DNA from 3 places in the Irregularibacter muris genome. Region 1 is predicted to be linked to each of the others. Evidence: a T-box and tRNA genes for the amino acid it is inferred to sense, from the RefSeq annotation. Region 1 holds a T-box; the other regions hold tRNA genes.

Region 1 (7,402 bases):
CCTACTGGACTTGGAGCAGCTTAATGATTGTCTACGAGATACTTTATCAGAATACAGCAAAGTCTTATATAACAAAGATTCAGACATATCCATTTCTATGCAAGAAGGAAAGACGCCCTCCAAAGAGAGCGTAAAAAACTCAAAAAAAGGAAGAGCCTGTTGCGGACATTGACCGCAAACAGGCTCATGGCGGAGGCGGAGAGATTCGAACTCTCGTGCCCGTGAGGACAACCTGATTTCGAGTCAGGCTCGTTATGACCACTTCGATACACCTCCGTATTTTATTTTAATACACAGGGCCTTTTCATAGAAGTCAAGGCAAAGTGTAGAAAAACCGTAGAAATCGCTAAAAACTTAAATTTTTAAAATCCCGAAAATTTACATAAGTTCAAGGGTTTTTCGCATTTTCAAAGCAATTGATCCGGTGAATTTTGAGTTAAGCCCATTGAACTCAACTCCCCTGTTTCTCCATTTATCTCGAAATAGGAATGTTTGTCTTGCTGGCAAGGGCCCAAATCTTCCTATTTCACTTGAGCGGCCTTGGCTACTTACTTGTTTCTTTTTTCCCTTAATAAGAGAAAAAAATCCTTCATCAATTGGGAACATTCTTCTTCCATAATCCCTTCAAAAACTTCCACTCTATGATTAAACTTAGGATGATTAACAATATTTACAATAGACCCTGCTGCTCCAAACTTTGGCTCCATGGCCCCTATAATAAGTCTCCTTATACGGGATTGTACAATGGCTCCTGCACACATAGCACAGGGTTCCACGGTCACATATAGATCACAATCCTCTAATCGCCATGTATGGAGTCTTTGGGCGCCCTCTTGAATAACTAAGATTTCAGCATGGGCGGTGGGATCATTGTTGATCTCTTTTAGATTATGGGCAGTGGCTATCACTTCATCATTTTTTACCAGTACAGCACCAATAGGCACTTCTGCTTTGGCAAAGGCCTTTTTTGCTTCTTTTATAGCCAACTCCATATATTTTCTCATGGTCTCACCTGCTTGTACAAGATAGAAGCTATTGCCATACTTGTGAATAGAAAAGTATAAAATAGAAAAATATAAAAAAATGGTGCGCCCGAGAGGATTCGAACCTCCGGCACACGGTTTAGGAAACCGTTGCTCTATCCTGCTGAGCTACGGGCACATAATAAGTTTTTTAAAAATAAAATGAAAAATGGTGTGCCCAGAGAGATTCGAACTCCCGACCTTCTGATTCGTAGTCAGACACTCTATCCAGCTGAGCTATGGGCACACATTTATACGCTATTTAATTAACTATTATATAGTACCATAAATGATAGTTAAAATCAATTACTTTATTTTGTAAAACTTTCTATATAACTCCAGGTTGATTGTCTTGATATTTTGATTATAATGTATTATAGCATTCAATTAACCTGTTATGCTCTTTAAATACAGTTTACTTTATGAAAAGGTGAAAAAAATGAAAATAGGTGCAAGAATTATAAAAACAGCCATCGCAGTTGCTCTGTGTACTATTTTAGGCAGGTTTTTAACGGATAACTCTGGTTTTTTTGCAGCCATTGCTGCCATTATTACTATGCAGGAGACCTTTAGTACTTCTTTTAAAAAGGGGAAGGAAAGAGTCTTTGGTACGACGGCCGGGGCCTTAATAGGCTATCTATTTGCTCTAATATCCCCCGACAGTATCCTATTAATCAGTATAGGCATTGTTCTCACAATTTATATATGCAATCTTTTAAAATGGCAGGGATCTATTGTTATTGCCTGTGTGGTATTCATTTCTATCATGACAAGCCATTCAGTCGATCCTCTTCCCTATAGTATCAATCGTATTATTGATACTACGGCGGGCATCGCCATTGCCCTTGCAGTAAACTATCTTATTTTATTACCTAAGCCCATACTATCAGCCTATAAAGAGTGGGGAAATCTCTTTGATGAGTTATCCCAACATATTGATGAGGTCATTTATGAGAATAAAAATGTGGATCTGGAAGAGCTCCATGAAAAAATTATGGATTTAAAGAAAAAGGCCAAATTAAATCAGTTGGATACCATTATACATCAGGAAAATGAAAAAGAAATCGAAAGATTAGATGAATTAATTGAAGGACTTTTATCAGTTTATGAGCATTTAAAATTCGTAGAGGAGATAAAACAAGCAGATACTGAACTTACATATCTTTCCTCTCTAGAAGATAATCCTTCATCCAAAAAAATATCTGATATTATTTTACAGTTCCATAGTCAGAGGGTATTTAAGGAATGGTCTAGAATAAAATCTCTACGAAAAAAAGCAGATAGGGTGTAGTCCCTATCTGCTTTTTTATGCTCTTTCCTTTTTAATATGCTCTTGCAAAATAAACCATATCATCGGATTTTTTACCACAGCATATACATTCATCTGTTCCTAAATCCTCTTGGGCAAAAGGAATACAACGAATGGTTGCCTTTGTTTCTTCTTTTATTTTCGCCTCACAAGTTTCATCTCCACACCACATGGCCTTAATAAAGCCAGGAGTATCATGGATAATTTCTTTAAACTCTTCCATATTTTTAGCAACAAAGGTTTTTTCTTGTCTCATCTTTAATGCCTTATTGTAAAGAGACTGTTGAATATCCTCTAGTAGCTCTTCTATACTTTTATTTAGATTATCCATAGATAGGGTAGTTTTTTCTCCATTGTCCCTTCTCGCCACAACCACCTGATTTTTCTCTATATCTCTAGGTCCAATTTCCAATCGAATAGGCACACCTTTCATTTCCCATTGGTTAAATTTCCAACCTGGTGAGTATTCATCGCTGGCGTCTATTTCCACTCTAAATTCTTCTTCAAGCTGCTTTTTGATCTCATAGGCCTTATCTAGTACTCCTTCCTTATGCTGAGCAATAGGAATGACAACTACTTGAGTTGGAGCAATCTTTGGAGGTAATACTAAACCATTATCATCTCCATGTACCATAATCAATCCACCGATTAATCTTGTAGATACTCCCCAGGAAGTGTGGAAAGGATGTTCTAACTCACCATTACGACCAGTAAAAGTGATATCAAAGGCCTTTGTAAAATGCTGCCCTAGATTATGGGAAGTACCGGATTGTAGTGCTTTACCATCATGCATCAATGCTTCCATTGTATAGGTAGCAAAAGCTCCAGCAAATTTTTCACTTTCACTTTTTTGTCCTACTATCATAGGCATAGCCATATGTTCCTCTGCCACTTCACGGTAAATATCTAACATCTGTAAAGTTTCTGCCTGAGCCTCATCATAGGTTTCATGAAGAGTATGACCCTCTTGCCATAGGAATTCTGAAGTTCTTAGGAAAGGACGGGTACTTTTTTCCCAGCGAACCACACTACACCATTGGTTATATAGATAGGGTAGGTCTCTCCAAGATTTTAACCACTTGGAATACATACTACAAATAATGGTCTCTGATGTAGGACGGACACATAATCTTTCTGCTAATCTTTCATGTCCTCCATGGGTTACCCAAGCTACCTCTGGGGCAAACCCCTCTACGTGTTCTGCTTCTTTTTGTAGTAAGCTCTCTGGAATTAATAAAGGGAAATACACATTTTTATGTCCTGTTTCTTTAAATCTTTTGTCATAGGCTGACTGAATATTTTCCCATATGGCATATCCGTAAGGTCTTATAACCATAAATCCCTTTACAGGAGCATAATCCACCATTTCTGTTTTTAAGATTACATCTGTATACCATTGGGCAAAGTCCTCTGACATTGGGGTAATCTCTTGTACTTTATCTTTATTTTTAGCCATTACTATTCCTCCATTTCTTTTATTTATTTTAATAATGTTTTGATAATTTTATAGGTAAATAAAAAAACCTTCATTCCACTAAAGGGACGAAGGTTATTCGCGGTACCACCCTGATTAATAGATCTATAGATCTATTCTCTCAAGTTATTATAACGGTATAAAACCGGAAAAGACTTATTCATCTTCAACTCTAGGGTGGGTTCAAAAGATCTTCACTTACAGAATTTTTCAGCCGGTGAATTCTGCTCTCTAAAAGATTATCTCTTTCTACTATTCCCCTTCATCGTTTTTCATTTATTCTTAATTTTCGATATTTAGAATACATTATATGTTATTCATCTATTATTGTCAAACTTTTTTTAAATTAACCTTATTTATATTCTATACATAATTAATAAAGTAGGTTCCTTTTATGTAAGCCCTAAAAATCTTCATAAATAATATTTTCCTTTTTCCTTAGCTTTCCGGTAAAGATCCTTGGTCCTAGACTCCTGAGGATGACATTGCACTGGATTTAGGATTTTGGGCAAAAAAAAATGGCGGAGAAGGAGGGATTTGAACCCTCGCACCGGTCACCCGGCCTATACCCTTAGCAGGGGCACCTCTTTAGCCACTTGAGTACTTCTCCATTTTTTTATGGCGGAGGGGATGGGATTCGAACCCATGTGGGCTTGCACCCTAACGGTTTTCAAGACCGCCCCGTTATGACCACTTCGGTACCCCTCCACTTTTCCGGCACATTCTATATACTATCACAGCAATGAATTTCTGTCAATAAAATATGCTTAGAAAAGTATGGTAATCTTATGAAACTACAGTATAGATTGAAATCAGGATATCTATTTTAATATTTTTATCCAGTAGCATATTCCTCCTCGGGTAATACTTGCACATTTATCTCCAGTACCCGTCTAAAGTCAATTTTTGTTACGGTTATCTTTAGATTTTCATAGATAAATTGATCACCCTCATTGGGTATTTTTCCAAGCTCTTCTATTACAAATCCACTGACTGTATTTGAATTATACTCTCTATGGATATGAAAAAGTTCAAACATTTTATCAATATTTGCGCTGCAAGATATTTTATATTCATTTTCTTTTATTTTAATAAATTCCTCAACAATTTCATCATGTTCATCCCAGATTTCTCCTACTAATTCTTCTAAAATATCTTCAAGGGTAACAATACCTACTGTTCCCCCATATTCATCAGTAATCACTGCCATATGACATTTTGTTTTTTGTAATAATTTTAATAGTTTTGAAATTTTCATAGTAGGGGTAGCGAAGACAACAGGTTTGATAATGTCTTCAATAGATCTTCCCTTTCCTTTTAAATAAAGATTAAAATTCTTTTCATGAAGCACGCCCATGATATTATCAATACTATTTTTATATATGGGCATTCTAGAATAACCACTTTCGGTAAATAGTTCATCTATTTCTTCATTAGAATAAGTGATATCTACAGCGACTACATCCACCCGAGGGGTTAAAACATCATTTACATCTAGATCATTAAATTCAATAGCAGAACGAATAAGTTCTCCCTCATGTTCATCAATTCCACCTTCATTTTGTGCTTCATCAACGATGGTCAACAGTTCGTCCTCAGTAATCCTTCTATCTTCACTTACCTTAAATATTTTAGACAATATATTTTTCCATTGCATAAAGATAAAATTTAAGGGAGTAAATATAAACATAAAAAATCTAATCATGGGTGCTGAAAACATGGCAAAGCTTTCGGGACTTTCCTTTGCAAGACTTTTAGGAGATATTTCACCAAAAATAAGAACCAGTACCGTCATTACGATGGTTGATATGGTAACTCCTGCATTGTCATAATATTTCACAAACAAAACAGTGGCCAAGGATGCCGATACAATATTGACAATATTATTTCCGATTAGAATAGTAGATAAAAGCATATCGTAATTTTCCGATAAGGATAATGCCAGTTTTGCTTTTTTGTCATGATTTGCAAGGTTTTTAAGACGAATTCTATTTAAAGATGAAAAAGCGGTTTCAGTAGCTGAAAAATAAGATGACATTAATATTAAAGTTGCGATAACAATGATCATTGTTATACTATGACTATCCATTATTTATATTCCCTCCAAAATGGTTTGTTTTTTCCAAGTAGGAAAACCGATCTCCCTTATAGGAGAAGAGATTTCTCTATATACGAATGTGGCCACAGCCACTTTATTCTAAATATATTCAACAAATCATTGGGGGTCCATGGATGACTAATAAGAATCTATTGCTCTTTATTTTTATTTCCTTATCTATTTCAAGATAGCAAAAAAGCCCACAACAAACCAGTATCATTAAAGCAAGTTTTTTAATGATATCCTTATCCGATCTGTAGACTTTTTCTATGGGATTATTTATTTCCTTTAAGGTGTTGCCTTTTTTTAATAATACTCTATAGAACTGGGTACTCCATTTCTTTAAGTCCATCTTATATTGAATACTTGCTATAAGAGATGATTGTACCAATATCCTAATTAATACAGCCATAAGAATATTCTTTTTTGTTTCTATGAATCGAAAAATATTCTGGGGTAACGGCGGGTCTTCCAAAATTATTCCTTCTTTCCTTACATTTTTTATTCACTATATTCTTATTTTATCATTATGATGCTCATTTTACAATTATGAATGGGAAAATGGGGACTGTCATTTTTGATGATCACTCCCCATTGGTTTGTTATTTTTCTATTTTTTCTCTTCCGCCCATATAAGGTCTTAATTTTTCTGGAATAATTACACTTCCGTCTGGTTGTTGATAGTTTTCTAAAATGGCTGCCACGGTTCTTCCGACAGCAACTCCAGAACCGTTTAGTGTGTGTACAAATTGAGCTTTTTCTTTAGAATCCGGACGGAATCTTATATTAGCCCTTCTAGCTTGGAAATCTTCAAAATTACTGCAGGAAGAGATCTCCACATAGCGATTATAGCTAGGCATCCATACTTCAAGATCATATTTTTTTGCTGCCGTAAAGCCTAGATCCCCTGTACAGATTCTCACTACTCGATAAGGAAGGCCTAATAATTTCAACACTTCTTCTGCATCTCTCGTGAGTTTTTCTAGTTCTTCGTAGGATTTTTCAGGGTGAACAAACTTTACCAACTCTACTTTGTTAAATTGATGTTGACGAATAAGTCCCCTAGTATCTCTACCGGCTGATCCTGCCTCTGCTCTAAAGCATGCACTATAGGCTACGTGTTTGATGGGTAGTAATCCACCATCTAGGATATCCTCTCTATACATATTGGTAACGGGTACCTCTGCTGTTGGAATAAGGAAATAATCCTCATTGGTTACTTTAAAAGCGTCCTCTTCAAATTTGGGCAGTTGACCCGTACCTACCATACTTCTTCTATGCACCATATAGGGAGGTAATACTTCTTTATAGTCATGATGATCTACATGTAAATCCAACATAAAGTTGATTAGGGCTCTTTCTAGTCTAGCTCCTAGTCCTTTATAAAAGGTAAATCGAGAACCAGTAACTTTGCCTGCTGTCTCAAAATCTAAAATTCCTAGATTTGTTCCTATATCCCAATGGGCTTTAAAGTCAAAGTCAAACGTAGTTGGCTCCCC
Region 2 (8,233 bases), on a different contig from region 1:
TAGTGGAGGTAAGGAATTACGTTCTAAATTCGGAGACACTTTCTCAAGTTTCATAGGGAGAAAGAAAAAATAAAAATAATGATAATATCAACTGTCAATACAATCATATGAACATTGACAAAGGTATCTATTCAAATTATTTTAATATTAGTAGAAAAACATGTACAATATAATATTATCCAGTTATTTAAGGAATAGTTGCTCTGTCACTTGATGCTGCAACTATTCCTTTATCTTTTAATAGAAAACTTCTTTTTGTTGCAGAAGCACTATGATTGCCCCATAAGAAGAGTTTGACTAATTTTCTGATGAAAAGACTAATTCTATAATGTTAGGAGAAAACTATGAGAATAATATATTATTATCCTAATAAGATCAAGAGAGAAAAACAGAATAAGGTGAAAAAACATGGAGAGCTTTTAGGAGGGAATTTAGATCCTAATGGATTCATATCCTATTTTAAAAAGGATAAAGGGGAAGAGGAAATATATACTATTCATAAAAAAGATAATCAATTACTTCTTAAAATAGTAAGAAATATCACACTGGATATATTAGAAAATAGAGATATCGATTTTATCCCCTATAAAAAATAAAAATCCAAGGGAGAGAATGAATACATGAAAATCATCTATTATTGTTATGGAGGGGCCCATTCTTCAGTGCTTTCAGCGGCAATTCATGTTGGAATGTTGCCTACTTACAGAATACCCCGAAAAGAAGAGTTTTTTTCCATTCCTAATTTTGATATTACAACCAATGATGAGATTGGAACCCCATTATATATGGGGATGGATATCTGGTATAATGAGGTATATTGTATGGGTCTGGGTCCTCTGAAAGAAAAGGCTCTATCTTCCATATTATTTCTTGAAAAACATAGAGAGGAATTTTTATGTGAGCAGGCAATTTTTATCTATGCCCTTCCCATAGTAGATGTGGGAGTAAGAATAGGAGGTTTTTTATCTAGGGGATTAGGAATAACATTTTTGGGAAGAACAATAATTATTCAGGGGTTGCAAAGAAGATATTTTGAATTTGTTAAGTTAGTTAATAGGGTAATATCCCATAATATTTTAAAAGATTCTAAAGAAGTTCCTCGTAACCTTTCTTGACGCTAATTATTAGGAATGATATTATAGCATAATGTGGAATTGAAGATTGTGTATTTATGGAGGCGTAATATGGATAATATTTTAATAAAAGAAGTAAAAACCAATAGTATTGCAGAGGAAGCCGGTATAGAGCCAGGAGATATATTAATCAGCATAAACGGTTATCCAGCGCACGATATTATTGAATATAAATATCTTATAACAGATGAAGAATTGTTGTTAGAAATTAAAAAAGACAATGGAGAATACTGGGATATAGAAATAGAAAAAGATTATGATGAAGACTTAGGATTAATTTTTGAAAGTGCTATCATAGATAAAGCTAGAGGATGTCATAATAAATGTATTTTTTGTTTCATTGATCAACTGCCAACTGGTTTAAGGAAAACTCTTTACTTTAAAGATGATGATACCAGATTATCATTTTTACAGGGAAACTATGTTACCCTAACCAATATAACAGATGAGGAAATTGAAAGAATAATAAAGTATAGAATTCATCCTATCAATATTTCAGTACATACCTCCAACCCTGATTTAAGAAAAAGAATGCTAAACAATAAAAGAGCAGATAGAATTATGGAGATTATATCAAAATTTGCAGATGCCCAATTGACGATGAATACACAAATTGTTTTATGCCCAGAAATAAATGATGGGGCAGAGTTGGAACGAACTCTAAAGGATCTATCCCAATACCATCCATGGATAAAATCTATTACCATTGTACCTGTGGGCATTTCAAAACACAGACAGTATCTTTATCCTTTGAGGGAATTTACCAAAGAAGAAGCAATTTATGTTATAAATCAAATTTCAGATTTTCAGGAGAAAATGCTAAAAACCTATGATACTCGATTTGTTTTTCCAGGAGATGAGTTTTTTATAAAGGCTGGAATTGATTTTCCTGACTTTAATTATTATGAGGGATTTGGTCAATTGGAAAATGGCGTGGGCATGGTAACTCTTTTTGCTCAACAGTTTAATCATTCCATAAATGAAAGAAATGATCAGCCTTTAGAAAAAAGATTCTCCATTGTCACTGGGCAATTAATTTTTCCCTATATGAAGGAGTTAATCCAAAAGATATCCCAAAAATGGAATCAAATACAAATTAATGTATTCCCTATAGAAAATCAATTCTTTGGAGAAAAAATAACAGTAAGTGGATTAATAACCGGACAAGATATTGTTGAACAGTTAAAGGACAAGCAATTAGGAGAATTTGTATTAATGCCTCAATCTATGCTGAAAGCAGAGGAAAATATATTTTTAGATGATTATACTCTTGATAGAGTGGCACAGGAACTAAAAGTACCAGTTTATCCTATAGAAGTAAATGGTGAGGAGTTAATCAAAAAGGTTTTTGAATAAATTTTAGGAGGTTGCAATATGTCAAAACCCATCGTTGCAATTGTAGGAAGACCTAATGTAGGTAAATCTACTTTTTTTAATAAAATTGCAGGCAAGAGAATTTCCATTGTAGAAGATACCCCTGGAGTAACTAGGGATCGAATATATGCCGAGGCTGAATGGATTGGGAACACTTTTACCTTGATTGATACAGGAGGGATAGAACCCTTTACAAAGGATATCATTTTGCATCAAATGAGAGCTCAAGCAGAGATTGCTATTGAAACAGCAGATGTTATTGTATTCATGGTTGATGGTAGAGAAGGGATTACAGCAGCTGATTATGAGGTTGCAAATATGTTAAGAAAGGCAAATCGACCCACATTAGTTGTGGTCAATAAAATTGAGGGAAAATCCCTTGAAAATAATGCCTTTGAATTCTATAATTTAGGACTGGGAGAGCCCATTACAATATCTGCCCAACAAGCATTGGGGCTTGGAGATCTATTAGATGAGATTGTTGCACTTTTTCCTAAGGATAAAAAGGGGATTGAGGAAGAAGATAAAATGAAAATCGCCGTAATTGGGAAACCAAATGCAGGGAAATCAACCCTTATTAACAAATTACTAGGGGAAAATCGGGTGATTGTTAGTAATATTCCCGGTACTACTCGAGATGCTATAGATACTCCTTTTTCTTACAATGGAGAGGATTATATCTTAATCGATACAGCGGGGGTAAGGCGAAAAAGTAAGATTGTTGAAAATGTTGAAAAATATAGTGTAATCCGTTCCTTCACTGGCATAGAGCGCTCTGATGTATGCTTGATTCTTATTGATGCTGAAGAGGGGGTTACGGAACAGGATACGAAAATAGCTGGCTATGCCCATGAGGAGGGAAGGGCTTCTATTATTATTGTAAATAAATGGGACATCATTGAAAAAGATACAAAATCAATGGATGCATATCGTAAGGACATTAGGAATAAATTATCCTTTATGGCCTATGCTCCTATTCTCTTTATTTCAGCGAAAACAGGACAAAGAGTAAATAAAATTATGGAATTGGTAAACTATGTATCCAATCAACATTCTATGAGAATCGCTACGGGGATGTTAAATGAGACGATAGGAGAAGCTGTTTTAATGAATCAACCTCCATCCAATAAGGGTAGAAGATTAAATATTTTATACTGTACACAGGCAAGTGTAAAGCCACCTACCTTTATTCTTTTTGTAAATGATCCTGATTTAATGCATTTTTCTTATGAACGTTATATTGAAAATCAAATCAGGAGTGCTTTTGGATTTGAGGGAACACCTATACGATTTATTGTTAGACAACGTAATGAATAGGTGGACATTAAGAAAATATCTATCTAGAAAGTAGGAGAGCTTAAATGATGAAGGAAACAATAAGTATAATTGGTGCGGGCAGCTGGGGGACAGCTCTCGGTATTCTTTTAGCTAAAAATGGTCATAATATTTATCTATGGCATAGAGACGAACAACTTGTTCATGAAATGCATGACAAAAGGGAGAATAGCAGATATTTACCAGGCATAAAGTTTCCTGAGAATATTGCTGTTTGTGAGCAATTACAATATTGTATAGAACATTCTAATATTATCGTACTTGCAGTGGCCTCCCATGGAATACGAGAAATTTGCAAAAAAATATCTCCTTTTCTTACAGAAACACATATTTTAGTTAATGTTGCCAAAGGTATTGAAAAGGATACCCTTCTTAGAATGTCTGAAGTAATAGCACAGGAAATCCCTAATAATGATTTAATTACGCTGTCGGGTCCCAGTCATGCGGAGGAGGTGGCCAGGGATATTCCAACAACGGTGGTGGTGGCAGGAGTAAATCGTAAAAAAACAGAATACATACAAGAACTTTTTATGTCCACTACCTTTAGAGTATATACCAACCCCGATGTGATAGGAGTAGAATTGGGAGGAGCTTTAAAAAATGTCATCGCTTTAGGAGCTGGTATTTCAGATGGTTTAGGTTATGGAGATAATACAAAATCAGCTTTGATGACTAGAGGAATTGTTGAAATCAGTAGGTTGGGTATAGCTATGGGAGCCAATATGTCAACTTTTGCCGGGTTATCAGGGATAGGAGATCTAATTGTTACTTGCACGAGTATGCATAGCCGCAATAGAAGAGCAGGAATACAGCTAGGTCAGGGGAATAGTCTTGAGGAAGTATTAAATAACATTGGAATGGTAGTAGAGGGAGTGAAAACCACCCGTGCAGCATATAATTTATCCCAAAAGTTGGGGATTGAAATGCCTATTACTTCTGAAATTCATGATGTACTCTATAACAATGGTAATGTGAAGGATTCAGTAATGAAACTAATGTTAAGAAATAAAACCCATGAGGTGGAAGAAGTAGCTCATAACACATCTTGGTAATGAATATTAAATAGAATGAATGTAGAATAGCTTGGAAATAACCAGGCTATTTTTTGTGGAATAGAAAAGCTGGTCTTGATCCCAAGGGGATGATAGTTGTTTTTTTATTATTTTTAAAAAAAGAGCCAATATGGCTCTAAACTATTTTCTGATATTCTTAATATCCCGCAAAAACTCTTTCTTTTTATTTGTAATATCCATATAAGTTTTTGTATCTATAACTCCATCTCTTAGTAAGGTTTCAGCTAGATTTAGGAAAGTATTTATTATATTATTAAGTTCTTTTAAATACTCGTATTCCATAAGCTACCTCCTAACTAATTTTAAATGATATTATGTTATATATTTGACACCATTCACAAAAGTCCTTCAATAGAAATAGGATTATTTCTAAATAAAAAAGACCAAGATGAAAATCTACGATTTTGTGTGCATTTTAACAAAATTGCTAAAACAAATAAAAAAAGTCCCAAACCCTTGGGACTTCGATGTTTTCTAAGATTGAAATGGTCTGAGTGAGAGGATTTGAACCTCCGGCCTCGTGAACCCCATTCACGCGCGCTACCAAGCTGCGCTACACCCAGACTTATATATTACTTGTATAGTATACAAAATATACAAATAATATGCAATATGTTTTTTTCATTTTATTAAGAGATTTTAGAGTATAACAATTGATTTTATCTAATTATATGCCAATATTTTAATATTAACACCATTTCCTCTACTTTTCGATATTAATCAATTTAGTTTCTTAAAGGATTATACAAATTAATCCACCATTACCTTCATTTATAATTCTGGTCAAAGTTTGTTGTAGCTTCATCTGGGATTCTTGGGACATTTTTGCTAGTTTACCTTGTAATCCTTCCTGCACAAGTTCATGTAAGGATTTTCCAAACATATTTGTCTCCCATAACTTGCCTGGATCATTTTCAAATTGGTCTAATAGATAATTTACCAAATCCTCACTTTGTTTTTCAGTTCCTATAATTGGTGCTACTTCAGCCTCTACATCAGCTCGTATAAGGTGCAAACTTGGTGCACTTGCCCTTAGTTTCATTCCAAAGCGATTTCCTTGTTTAACCATTTCTGGCTCTTCTAAGGTCATTTCCTCTACTGTAGGTGTTACTACTCCATAACCTAAAGTACGGACATCCTCTAAAGCATCTGCAACCTTATCATATTCTTTTTTTGCATAGGCTAATTCCTTTATTAATGCTAAAAGCTGATGTTCTCCATTGATATTATATCCTGATTCCTCACCTAGAATTTCATAGAATAAATTTTCCTTCAATTTCATTTGTAGGTTTGTTAGACCTTCACCTAAATTTATGTCTTCTATACCAATAGATGAAATACTTGCACTTTCTTTAAAATTACTTCCTATACTTTCCACATCTCTTAATTTTTGAATTTTTTCTACAGACAATTTTACATTTTCAATAATTTCATTTTGTAACCAATGCCCAGTCTCCAGACTTTCAGTCCATTTAGGAAGAGAAAAGGTTAATTCCTTTACAGGGAATTCAAATAATGTTTTTTCCAATATGAAGTTTACATCTTCCAAACTCATGTTTAAACAATCAATAGCTATAACTGGAACATCATATTTTTCATAAAGTTTATCCTTTAAATTTATAGTATCTGGATGTTCTGGATTAGTAGAATTTAATAGAATAACAAAGGGCTTGTTGATATCCTTTAACTCACTGATCACCCTTTCTTCTGCTTCTATATAGCTCTGTCTTGAAATATCTGTAATACTACCGTCTGTAGTAATAACAATCCCTATGGTAGAATGTTCATTAATCACCTTTTTTGTACCTAGTTCTGCAGCCTGTTCAAAGGGTACCTCTTCCTTTAACCAAGGGGTAGACACCATTCTTGGAAATTCATTTTCTTCATGGCCTAAAGCTCCTTTTACTAAATAACCCACACAGTCAATTAGTCTTACTTTGAATGAGGCATTATCCTTTAAAACAATTTCTACAGCTTCATTAGGTACAAATTTTGGTTCTGTTGTCATAATGGTTTTTCCCGATCCACTTTGAGGAAGTTCATCCTGTGTTCTTTCTTTAATATAGTTGTTTTCAATATTAGGCAAAACAAGTAATTCCATAAATCTTTTAATAAATGTGGATTTACCAGTACGAACAGGACCTACAATGCCTAAGTAAATATCACCTTGGGTCCTCTCTGCAATATCTTGGTATATATTATATGCCCCCACCTATATTCCCTCCTTAATAAATATCTTAATTTAATTAATGTTTATTCTCTTATCATTCAATTATGCTAAAAATACAAGGATGTCTATACTTGTCATAATATATATATGATTCTTAAACAGGATTATTCTTTGTTTTTTAAATTACATGTGTGCTAACCAGGCTATTTCTCTCATTATTCATTATTTTCATAGCAAATATAGAACAAATTGCAGGAATAAAAATATTTATGGAGAATTTTAATATAGTAGGTTATATTAGGAGTGAGATAAGGATGAATAAGAACAAAAAAACCCTATTGCTTTTGCTATGTATAGTGCTATTGATAGTTACTACTGCGTTTGTTAAAAAAATAAAACTAAAGACTATGGAGGTTAATATTACTACCTATGAGCAGGGAATTGATACTGCAGCTTTTATTTTACAAAATGAAAATATCATAAGTTTTAAAGGTGCAAATAGCATTCAATTCGATGTGGATGAGGGGGCTAAAATATCTCTTAATACGGTTATCGGTCATTCAGGGGAAGGGAATGTTAATACCCAAGAGGCCTTAGAATTGGATATTATTAATTGGAAGATAGAGAATGAACAACATAAAGATGAAAATATTTTAAATAGAGATTTAGAAAAAATAAATAAAGAATTAAAAGCCTTACAAAAAAAAATAGACCATTCCACTAAAAAAAATAAAAGAAAAGAATTAATGGCAAAAAAGGAACAACTAAATAATAAAAAACAAATTATTCTGGGGGCATTTAGATATACCTTTACAGATAAGAAAAGATTAATTGAGTTAAAGGACCAATTGGAAAAAGATGATGCTATTGCAGAGGGAAATATTACTTCGGAAAAGCTAGGTATTAGCTATCCAGGATATGTTTTTTTTCAGCGGGATGGATTTGAAAGCATATTACATAAGGATTTAATAGGTGATATCAATGAAAAATATTTTATAGATATTTTAGAATATGCCGATAAAAATACTAAAGACAAAAACCAATACAATAATAATGAACAAGTAATTAAATTTATAGACGATACAAAAATGTATCTTATAGCTAAAGTACCTCTCAACATCTTTGAGGAAAAGGAAGAAAAACTATTT
Region 3 (8,233 bases), on a different contig from region 1:
AGAGTACACCAATATCACCGAACAACACCCCGATGAATCTCTGGCTCTGACTAATGTTACCCTTCACATACTTCCTGAAAATTTTGGGTATGATTTAATAGACAAGAGGGCAATAATCAAGAAAAAATAATAAATTGATGATAGTTTTATGGAGGAGATATTTTTGAAAATCCAAAATCTAATGATTTATAATGGACGAAATGTATATAGTCATAAACCCTGTATTCGGGCCGATGTTCATCTAGAAGAATATACCGATATACCCACCTGTGATATTCCAAATTTTAATAATTTATTGTTAGAATACATTCCCACCCTAAGTGAACATAAATGTTGTCGAGGCTATCGGGGGGGATTTGTAGATAGATTATACGAGGGTACCTACCTAGCCCATGTGGTAGAACATGTCTGCATCGAGATTCAAAATATTTTAGGCTACGATGTAGCCTTTGGTAAAGCAAGGCAAACAGAACATGAGGATGTATATTCCATTATTTTTGAATATCAAAATAGATCTATTGCTGAAGAAATTGTATATCTTTCTGTAGAATTAGCCAATAAATTGTGTAGAGGCGTCAAATATATTAAATTCCAAGAAAAAATTCATAAACTGAAGGATATGGCCATTAAACAAGGTTTAGGCCCCAGTACTTTAGCCATAAAGACCGAAGCTCAAAATCGAGGAATTCCAGTATTGCACCTGGGTAGTGGAAGCCTACTTCAGCTAGGATATGGTTGCTATGGCAAAAGGGTACAAGCTTCTATTACAGAGAATACGGGTTGTATCCCTGTGGATATTGCCTGTGACAAAGACCTAACCAAGGAACTATTGAGCATAGCGGGTATCCCTGTGCCCTGGGGATATACCGCTAAACATTTGGAGGACATTTTAGATTATGCTGACCGCATAGGATTTCCCGTCGTCATAAAACCTACCCATGGCAACCAAGGTAAGGGAGTATCCTTGGATTTAACTGAAAAAGATCAAATCATTAAAGCCTTCCATATTGCCAAGAATTATTGTGAATCTGTCCTAATAGAGAAATTTATTGAAGGAAAGCATTACCGAATATTGGTGGTAAATGGTCAAATGGTGGCTGCTGCCCAACGTATAGCAGCTCATGTAGTGGGCAATGGAAAAAATACCCTAAGGGAATTAATTGAAATAGAAAATCAAAATCCCTTACGAGGAGAAGGACATGAAAAACCCCTAACAAAAATAAAGATAGATCCTGTCATGGAACTTTTATTAAAGAAGAAAAACATATATTTAGATGAGGTCCCTCGTGAAGATGAAGTGGTCTATCTCCGGGAAAACGATAACCTTAGTACTGGGGGGATTGCCATAGATGTTACCAATCAAATCCATCCCCAAAATGCAGAAATTGCTATTAATGCAGCCAATATTATTGGATTGGATGTGGCCGGTGTAGATATTACTACAAAAGATATTCGTTCTCCTATGGTAACAGATCATGGTGCAGTTATAGAGGTAAATGCAGCTCCTGGTATTAGAATGCATCATTACCCTACCCAAGGAAGACAAAGAAATGTGGCCAAATATATTGTGGACTCTCTTTTCCCCCAAGATCATCCCTGCAGCATTCCCATTGTTTCTGTTACAGGAACCAACGGAAAAACCACTACCACCCGTATCATTGGAAGAATATTAAGAGAAAAGGGCTTAAAAGTTGGGATGACCACAACCGATGGAATTTATATTGATGATACATGCATCATGAAGGGAGATACTACTGGGGCGTTAAGTGCCCAAGCAGTATTGATGGATAAGCGGGTAGAGGTGGCTGTGTTTGAAACTGCCCGAGGAGGACTTATTAAAAAAGGCTTGGGCTATGATCTAGCAGATGTAGGCATAGTGACCAATATTAGTGAAGACCATTTAGGGATTGATAACATTAATACCCTAGAACAATTGGCCCATGTAAAAGCCTTGGTAGTGGAAGCTGTAAGGAAAACCGGTTATGCCGTATTAAATGCCGATGATCCCTATTGTGTTGAAATAGGTAAAAACCTTTCCAGCCATATCATTTACTTCTCGGCTGATGAAAATAATCTTTTTCTCAGAGAGCATATGAAGGCTGGAGGTAAGGCCGTCTATCTAAAAAATAATACCCTCTGTATATTTGATAGTCAAAACCAGCAAGAGTTAATATGCTTAACAGAAGTCCCCGCTACTCTAGGTGGATTGCTCTACTACAATATTAAAAATTGTTTAGCTGCTGTTGCAGGGACCTATGCCCTTGGAGTCGAACCCTCAATAATTTCAAAGGGCCTCCAACATTTTAATAACGGCTCAAAGGACAATCCCGGTCGCTTTGAACTATATGATATAAACGAATTTAAAGTGATTGTGGATTATGCTCATAATATTGAGGGCTATCGGGAAGTTATTTCGGTATTAAAAAAAATGAATTACAATCGGTTAATTGGTGTAATTGGTGTACCTGGCGATCGTTCTGAAACCAGTACAGTAAAAATTGGACAGCTCTGTGGAGAGAACTTCCACCATGTCATCATTAAAGAGGACCAAGAAAAACGGCGCTTAAACCGTGGTGAAGTTTCTAAATTTCTCAAAAATGGTTGCCAAATTGCCAATATAAATAAAGAAAATGTAGAAGTAGAATTTTGCGAAAAAAAAGCCCTACAAAAAGCCATGCTTATGGCTCAAAAAGGCGACATCGTTATTGCTTTCTATGAAGATTATGACAGTATGATAAAAACTATTGAAGAAACAAAAAGTTTATTGGGGAATCAAAAAGAAACAAGCTTAATGAATAATGCCTAATTAAAAGCTTAATCAAACAAGGCAAACTTCCCTATTTCACAAAAAAGATTGTGGCCCCCACAATCTTTTTTGTTGCTTTGCCTCCAATAATGCTATAATATACCTTGCATCGAGGGACACTACATATAAAGTTATATAGCTATCCATACAAAATTATTTTTAAAGGAGATTCGTATGTTAGAACAATTAGGATTACAGGACAATCTAATAAATGGATTGAAAAAAATAGGTATTCACCAGCCTACAGATATTCAAGAAAAAACTATTCCCTTGGGATTAGAAAATAAAGATATTATTGGACAATCAGAGACGGGCAGTGGCAAGACCTTTGCCTATCTCTTACCCCTATTTCAAAAAATTGACTTTACTAAAAAAGAAACCCAAGGCATTATCCTTGCACCTACCCATGAATTAGTTATGCAGATAGATGGACAAATCAAGCTGTTAGCTCAAAAGGCTGATATTCCCATAACTTCTGCTACCATCATAGGGGATGTCAGTGTAAAAAGACAAATTGAAAGACTAAAAGAAAAGCCTCATATTATTGTAGGCTCTGTGGGAAGAGTTCTTGATCTTATAGACAAAAGAAAAATTAAGGCCCATACAGTAAAAACCATTATCATTGATGAAGGAGACAGACTTTTAGATCAAAGTAGTCTTCCTACTGTTAAAGGCATCATCAAAAGTACCCTAAAGGAACGGCAACTTATGGTCTTTTCAGCTACCATAAGTAAAAAAGCCTTAGAAGCAGCTAAAGCCTTAATGAAAGATCCTATCGTGGTGATATCGGAAGAAAAAAGCCAAGTCAATCCTAACATTACCCACCTTTACTTCTCTGTAGAACAAAGAGATAAGGTCAATATGATGAGAAAACTCGCCGCAGCCATCCGACCTAAGAAAGCCATTATTTTTATCAACAAAAGTGACCAATTGGAAATGGTGGCCACAAAGCTACAATATCATCATCTAAATGCCTGTGCAATACACGGTACCACTACAAAAATGGAGCGTAAGAATGCTTTAGAAGGATTTAGACAGGGCAAATACCAATTCCTTGTGGCCTCAGATGTAGCCGCCCGAGGCTTAGACATTCAAGGGGTAACCCATATTTTCAATCTAGACCTTCCCCTAGATACAAAACAATATCTTCATCGAGTAGGTCGGACAGGCAGAATGGGACAGGCAGGGACAGCGATTTCCCTCGTTACCCAACGAGAGATATCCTTTTTAAAAAATTATGAGAAGGATTATAACATTACATTTACCCAAAAATTTCTGTATAAGGGGAAAATAATAGATAAATAAGACTGACTTTACTTTGTCATTCTATGTTAAGATTCCTTATAAGATAACAAACATGGGATGACAAATAAACTTTTTCAGTAGACTCTACCTACCTCTTTGTTCCTATAACAACTAAAAAAGCCCGTTCTTTATATAAAGAACGGGCTATGTATTGACAATAAATGGTCGAGGTGGAGGGATTCGAACCCCCGGCCCCATGGTCCCAAACCATGTGCGCTACCAAACTGCGCTACACCTCGATTGCTACTTCATTATAGCACCCTGTTAATCCTATGTCAATAGGTGTTTTTACAATTTGTTTTACCCAAATAAATAAAGGATTTATTCTATATTAATATACTTATCTAAAATCTCTTTGGCCTTTTCAAATTCTTTTTGGTCTAATTCCCTCTCGAGAATATGTTGTATTCTATCTATCTCATCCTCTGTCAATCCACCTTTTACCATTCCATTAATATGGATTATACTTACCTGATTGATGTTTTTCATCAATCCATATAAGGCTATTTTATCTTTTATCCCTAATTCTTTAGTTTTTTCCTTGAGATAATTATAGGTGAAAACAGTTTCTTGCTCTTTTGGTGATGAAAACTTTTTTTTCTCCTTTTCCCTCCTGGCCAATTCCTCTTTGGTATATAAATCTGTCTTTTCATGGTTTGTATTTTTGTGGTCATTTTGTGCTTGCTGATTATCTTCATTTTGAGGTTTCGAATCTGTCTCTGGCTGGACTTCCTCCTGGGAAGATTGTTCTACAGAATCATCGGGAGGATCAATAGTTTCTTCGCTATCTTTTTCACTTTTTTGTTTTTCCCCTGTATCTTTACTGTCTTGCTTTGGTATGCTTTCCTCTAGAAATGGATAATACTCTATAATGTCAATTTTCTCTTCCTCTGCCATCCTCGAATCTTCAACAATCATAAAGCTCAATTGAAGATTTACTGAAAATAAAGTGATGGTAATTACCAATAAATAAAGTAAAATCTTCCTTTTCTTCAAAACATCACCCCCCTAATATTATTATGGGGGTTTTTATCAGGCTTTATACTTTTTATTTTTTATCATTTATCCTAATCCCTTTGTCATACTGCCCTTGCCAGTCTTTTGTAAAGTCTGCCTATAATTTTTTATAGATAGGGAAGCAACACAATAGATTAATCTATCGTGTTGCTTCCCTATCTATATATCATAAATGCATGTTTTCAAATTCATTATTCTAGAATATCATTTTGCTTATAGTCTTGGATTTGTTTTCGAATCCTTTCTATTCGTTGGGCATAGCTCATTTCATCCTTCTGATGAAATAGAGCGGATGTACCTAAAACAAAAATATCTGGTAAATTCTTTTTCATTTTACCTATTGTCTCTACATTAATATTTCCATCTACCTCAATTAATGGTTTGTGTTTCCTATTTGATAAAATATCAGATAATGTTTCTAATTTTCTCAATACAGATGAGTTAAAGCTCTGACCAGAGAAACCAGGATTTACAGTCATCATTAATATCCTATCAATCTCACTTAAATAAGGAATTACTTCTTCTATCTTGGTCTCAGGATTTAACGCTATTGAGGGCTTTATTCCATAATGTCGTATTTTTTTAATATTTCCCATTACATCCTCTGATACTTCTATATGGAATGATATATATTTCGGTTTGATTGGAGCAAACATTTGGATATATTTCATAGGATTAATGGTGGCAAGATGTATGTCTATGGGAATTGTTGTTGCATTTTTTACATCATTAATCCATTCTGGGCCTAAAGCCAAATTATTTACATATATGCCATCCATAACATCGCAGTGCAGCATGTCACATCCAGCTTCCTCCAACTTAATTAGCTCTTGGCCTATATTGAGCTGATTTCCACACATTATTGAAGCTGCAATATATGTCATAGATTTACTCCTTTTTTGATTAAAACTTCTTTATTGTTTTATTATTTAATCAAGTGATCGAGAATTCTCTCCCATTTTTAAAGGGTAGAGATATATCCCCTTGTGAAAATCTTAATGGCTCTCCTTACATTCTCCTGCATGGCTTCAGTTACCATTTCTGAAGCCTCATCCATAAATAGGGTCTCATGGGTTTTATTATTAACATACTGCTTCAATGCCTCTCCACCTGCTTTATTCATATAAGTAAAATAATTGATCTTACATATCCCATTACCGATAGCTTTCAAATAATCTTCTCGAGAAACTCCTGATCCACCATGCATGACAAAGGGAATATCAATTTTTTTCTTAATTCTAATAATACGATCTAAATCTAAAACTGGTTCCTTGACATAGATACCATGAACTGTACCAAATGCAATTGCTAAGCAATCCACATTGGTTTCTTCAACAAATTTTTTAGCTAGATCGGGGTCTGTATAAATATCCTCTAAGTTATCATAGTCCTCTTGTGAATCTACTCCTCTTCCTTCACCACCACCAATGGAGGATGTAAAAACATGACCTAATTCTGCTTCTACTGAAACACCAGCAGCATGTGCAATCTTAACAATTTCTTTTGTTTCTATCACATTGGTTGTAAAATCTTTAGAGGAAGCATCATACATAATGGAGGTAAACCCAAGGCGAATTGCTTGCATACATACATCAAAGGAGGAACCATGATCTAAATGCACTGCTACAGGTATTTTAGCCCTCCTAGCATAATCTAGCATAATAGGACCTATTTCTTGTAGGCTGATTAAATTATTATGGGCCTGGGCATGTTGTAAAATAACAGGAACTCTCATTTCCTCAGCTGCTCCGATCACAGCTCTAATTGATTCCAAATTGGGAACATTAAAAGCTCCCACAGCATAACCTTTTTCCTTGGCATCCCCTAGCAATTCTTTTAATGTGATTAACATTATTCTTTCACCTCATTTATAGTATAGTTTCTCATTGCCTTCCCTGAAAATAGAAATATCTTTAAAATCTAATAACAACCCTATATTTATCCCCTTTAATAGAGGAGTCAAATGCTTTTACAATATCCTTCAAATCATAAACCTCACTAATAAATGGTTTTACATCCACTATTCCTTCACTCATCATTTTCGTAGCTTTCATAAAATCTTTACTATTTGAATTTGCCGTTCCCAAAATCTGAGTGGCTTTTTTGTGGAGTGTATCTGGGCTAAATGCAACTGGGTTATCAGGGTAAAAAGAAGAATAAAGGACTAGCTTTGCCGTATTCCCTAATGCGTCTATACCTTCTTGAACAACCGAATCTATGGGCGTTGTATTAAATACAGCTTGAGCACCAATTCCATCTGTTACTTTCATAACCACTTTTTTAAGCTCTTCTTTGGAGGGATTAATGGTATAGTGGGCACCCAATTTTTTAGCCAGAGCGGTTCTTTCTTCATTCATATCAGAAGCTATGACAATAGCACCTCTTTTAAGGGCAAGATTGATATGGAGTTGCCCCATAATGCCACACCCTATGACAACAACCGTATCCCCAAATTGTATATCTGCTGTTTCAACACTATGAATTACTGCAGATAAAGGTTCGGTTAGAGCTGCTTCTTCGGGTGAAATATTTTTATATTTAAATAAATGTTTTGGATCGGCCAACATATATTGTGTAAGTCCTCCCATACCCTTATAAGGTAAGCCTTCTAAATGTTTACTATGATCAAAGTGCAAGCAGTTCTGTTCATTTCCAGTCTTGCAATGATAACAGTTTCCACAGGATCCAAATGTTCCATGAACTACTTTATCCCCTATGGCCCAAGCTCTTTTATCTACTTTATCACCGATATCTACTATTTTACCGGCTATTTCATGCCCACCGATAAATGGAAAATCTACCTCCTTAACCCCTGTATATACTCTCTGTTCCCAAGTACAAAGTGCACAAGCTTCTACACGAATTAAAATCTTATTCTCTGGTACCTCTGGATATGGTGCATCCTCAATAACTAACTTTTTTACACCGTGGAAAACAGCAGTTTTCATTGTTTTCATTCATACAACTTCCCTTCATAAAATTTTTGAAATCCTAGAACTCTAAGGTATACCCTAAGAAAATAGGGTAAAGGGAATATACCTAATAATTAAGCATATTCCCTTTTTCTATGATCAATAAATACGATTAAAAAAGACCTACTAGCCC

What was found. A T-box is a leader RNA that pairs with one kind of tRNA and senses whether it is charged. The one in region 1 lies ahead of proS (proline--tRNA ligase), so its partner is inferred to be a tRNA-Pro.
Region 2: it has a tRNA-Pro gene. The T-box ahead of proS (proline--tRNA ligase) is inferred to sense a tRNA for this amino acid. The anticodon was not compared.
Region 3: it has a tRNA-Pro gene. The T-box ahead of proS (proline--tRNA ligase) is inferred to sense a tRNA for this amino acid. The anticodon was not compared.

The regions. Positions count from the first base shown of each region.
Region 1 is NZ_JANKAS010000016.1:14,143-21,544, reverse strand. It holds tRNA gene NSA47_RS13350 (tRNA-Ser) at 188-276, opposite strand; gene tadA (tRNA adenosine(34) deaminase TadA) at 549-1,004, opposite strand; tRNA gene NSA47_RS13340 (tRNA-Arg) at 1,085-1,161, opposite strand; tRNA gene NSA47_RS13335 (tRNA-Arg) at 1,193-1,269, opposite strand; gene NSA47_RS13330 (FUSC family protein) at 1,462-2,313, shown strand; gene proS (proline--tRNA ligase) at 2,345-3,787, opposite strand; T-box leader at 3,867-4,080, opposite strand; tRNA gene NSA47_RS13320 (tRNA-Ser) at 4,325-4,415, opposite strand; tRNA gene NSA47_RS13315 (tRNA-Ser) at 4,425-4,513, opposite strand; gene NSA47_RS13310 (HlyC/CorC family transporter) at 4,641-5,894, opposite strand; gene NSA47_RS13305 (hypothetical protein) at 6,013-6,378, opposite strand; gene serS (serine--tRNA ligase) at 6,506-7,402, opposite strand, start outside.
Region 2 is NZ_JANKAS010000002.1:367,657-375,889, reverse strand. It holds gene spoIIP (stage II sporulation protein P) at 1-73, shown strand, start outside; gene NSA47_RS04250 (hypothetical protein) at 345-596, shown strand; gene NSA47_RS04245 (DUF3189 family protein) at 621-1,115, shown strand; gene NSA47_RS04240 (DUF512 domain-containing protein) at 1,185-2,489, shown strand; gene der (ribosome biogenesis GTPase Der) at 2,508-3,824, shown strand; gene NSA47_RS04230 (NAD(P)H-dependent glycerol-3-phosphate dehydrogenase) at 3,872-4,894, shown strand; gene NSA47_RS04225 (hypothetical protein) at 5,036-5,197, opposite strand; tRNA gene NSA47_RS04220 (tRNA-Pro) at 5,402-5,478, opposite strand; gene spoIVA (stage IV sporulation protein A) at 5,649-7,127, opposite strand; gene NSA47_RS04210 (biotin/lipoyl attachment domain-containing protein) at 7,400-8,233, shown strand, end outside.
Region 3 is NZ_JANKAS010000003.1:44,610-52,842, forward strand. It holds gene NSA47_RS04615 (cyanophycinase) at 1-130, shown strand, start outside; gene cphA (cyanophycin synthetase) at 164-2,806, shown strand; gene NSA47_RS04625 (DEAD/DEAH box helicase) at 2,981-4,111, shown strand; tRNA gene NSA47_RS04630 (tRNA-Pro) at 4,274-4,350, opposite strand; gene NSA47_RS04635 (hypothetical protein) at 4,433-5,107, opposite strand; gene NSA47_RS04640 (ribulose-phosphate 3-epimerase) at 5,320-6,012, opposite strand; gene NSA47_RS04645 (class II fructose-bisphosphate aldolase) at 6,090-6,980, opposite strand; gene NSA47_RS04650 (zinc-dependent alcohol dehydrogenase) at 7,042-8,085, opposite strand.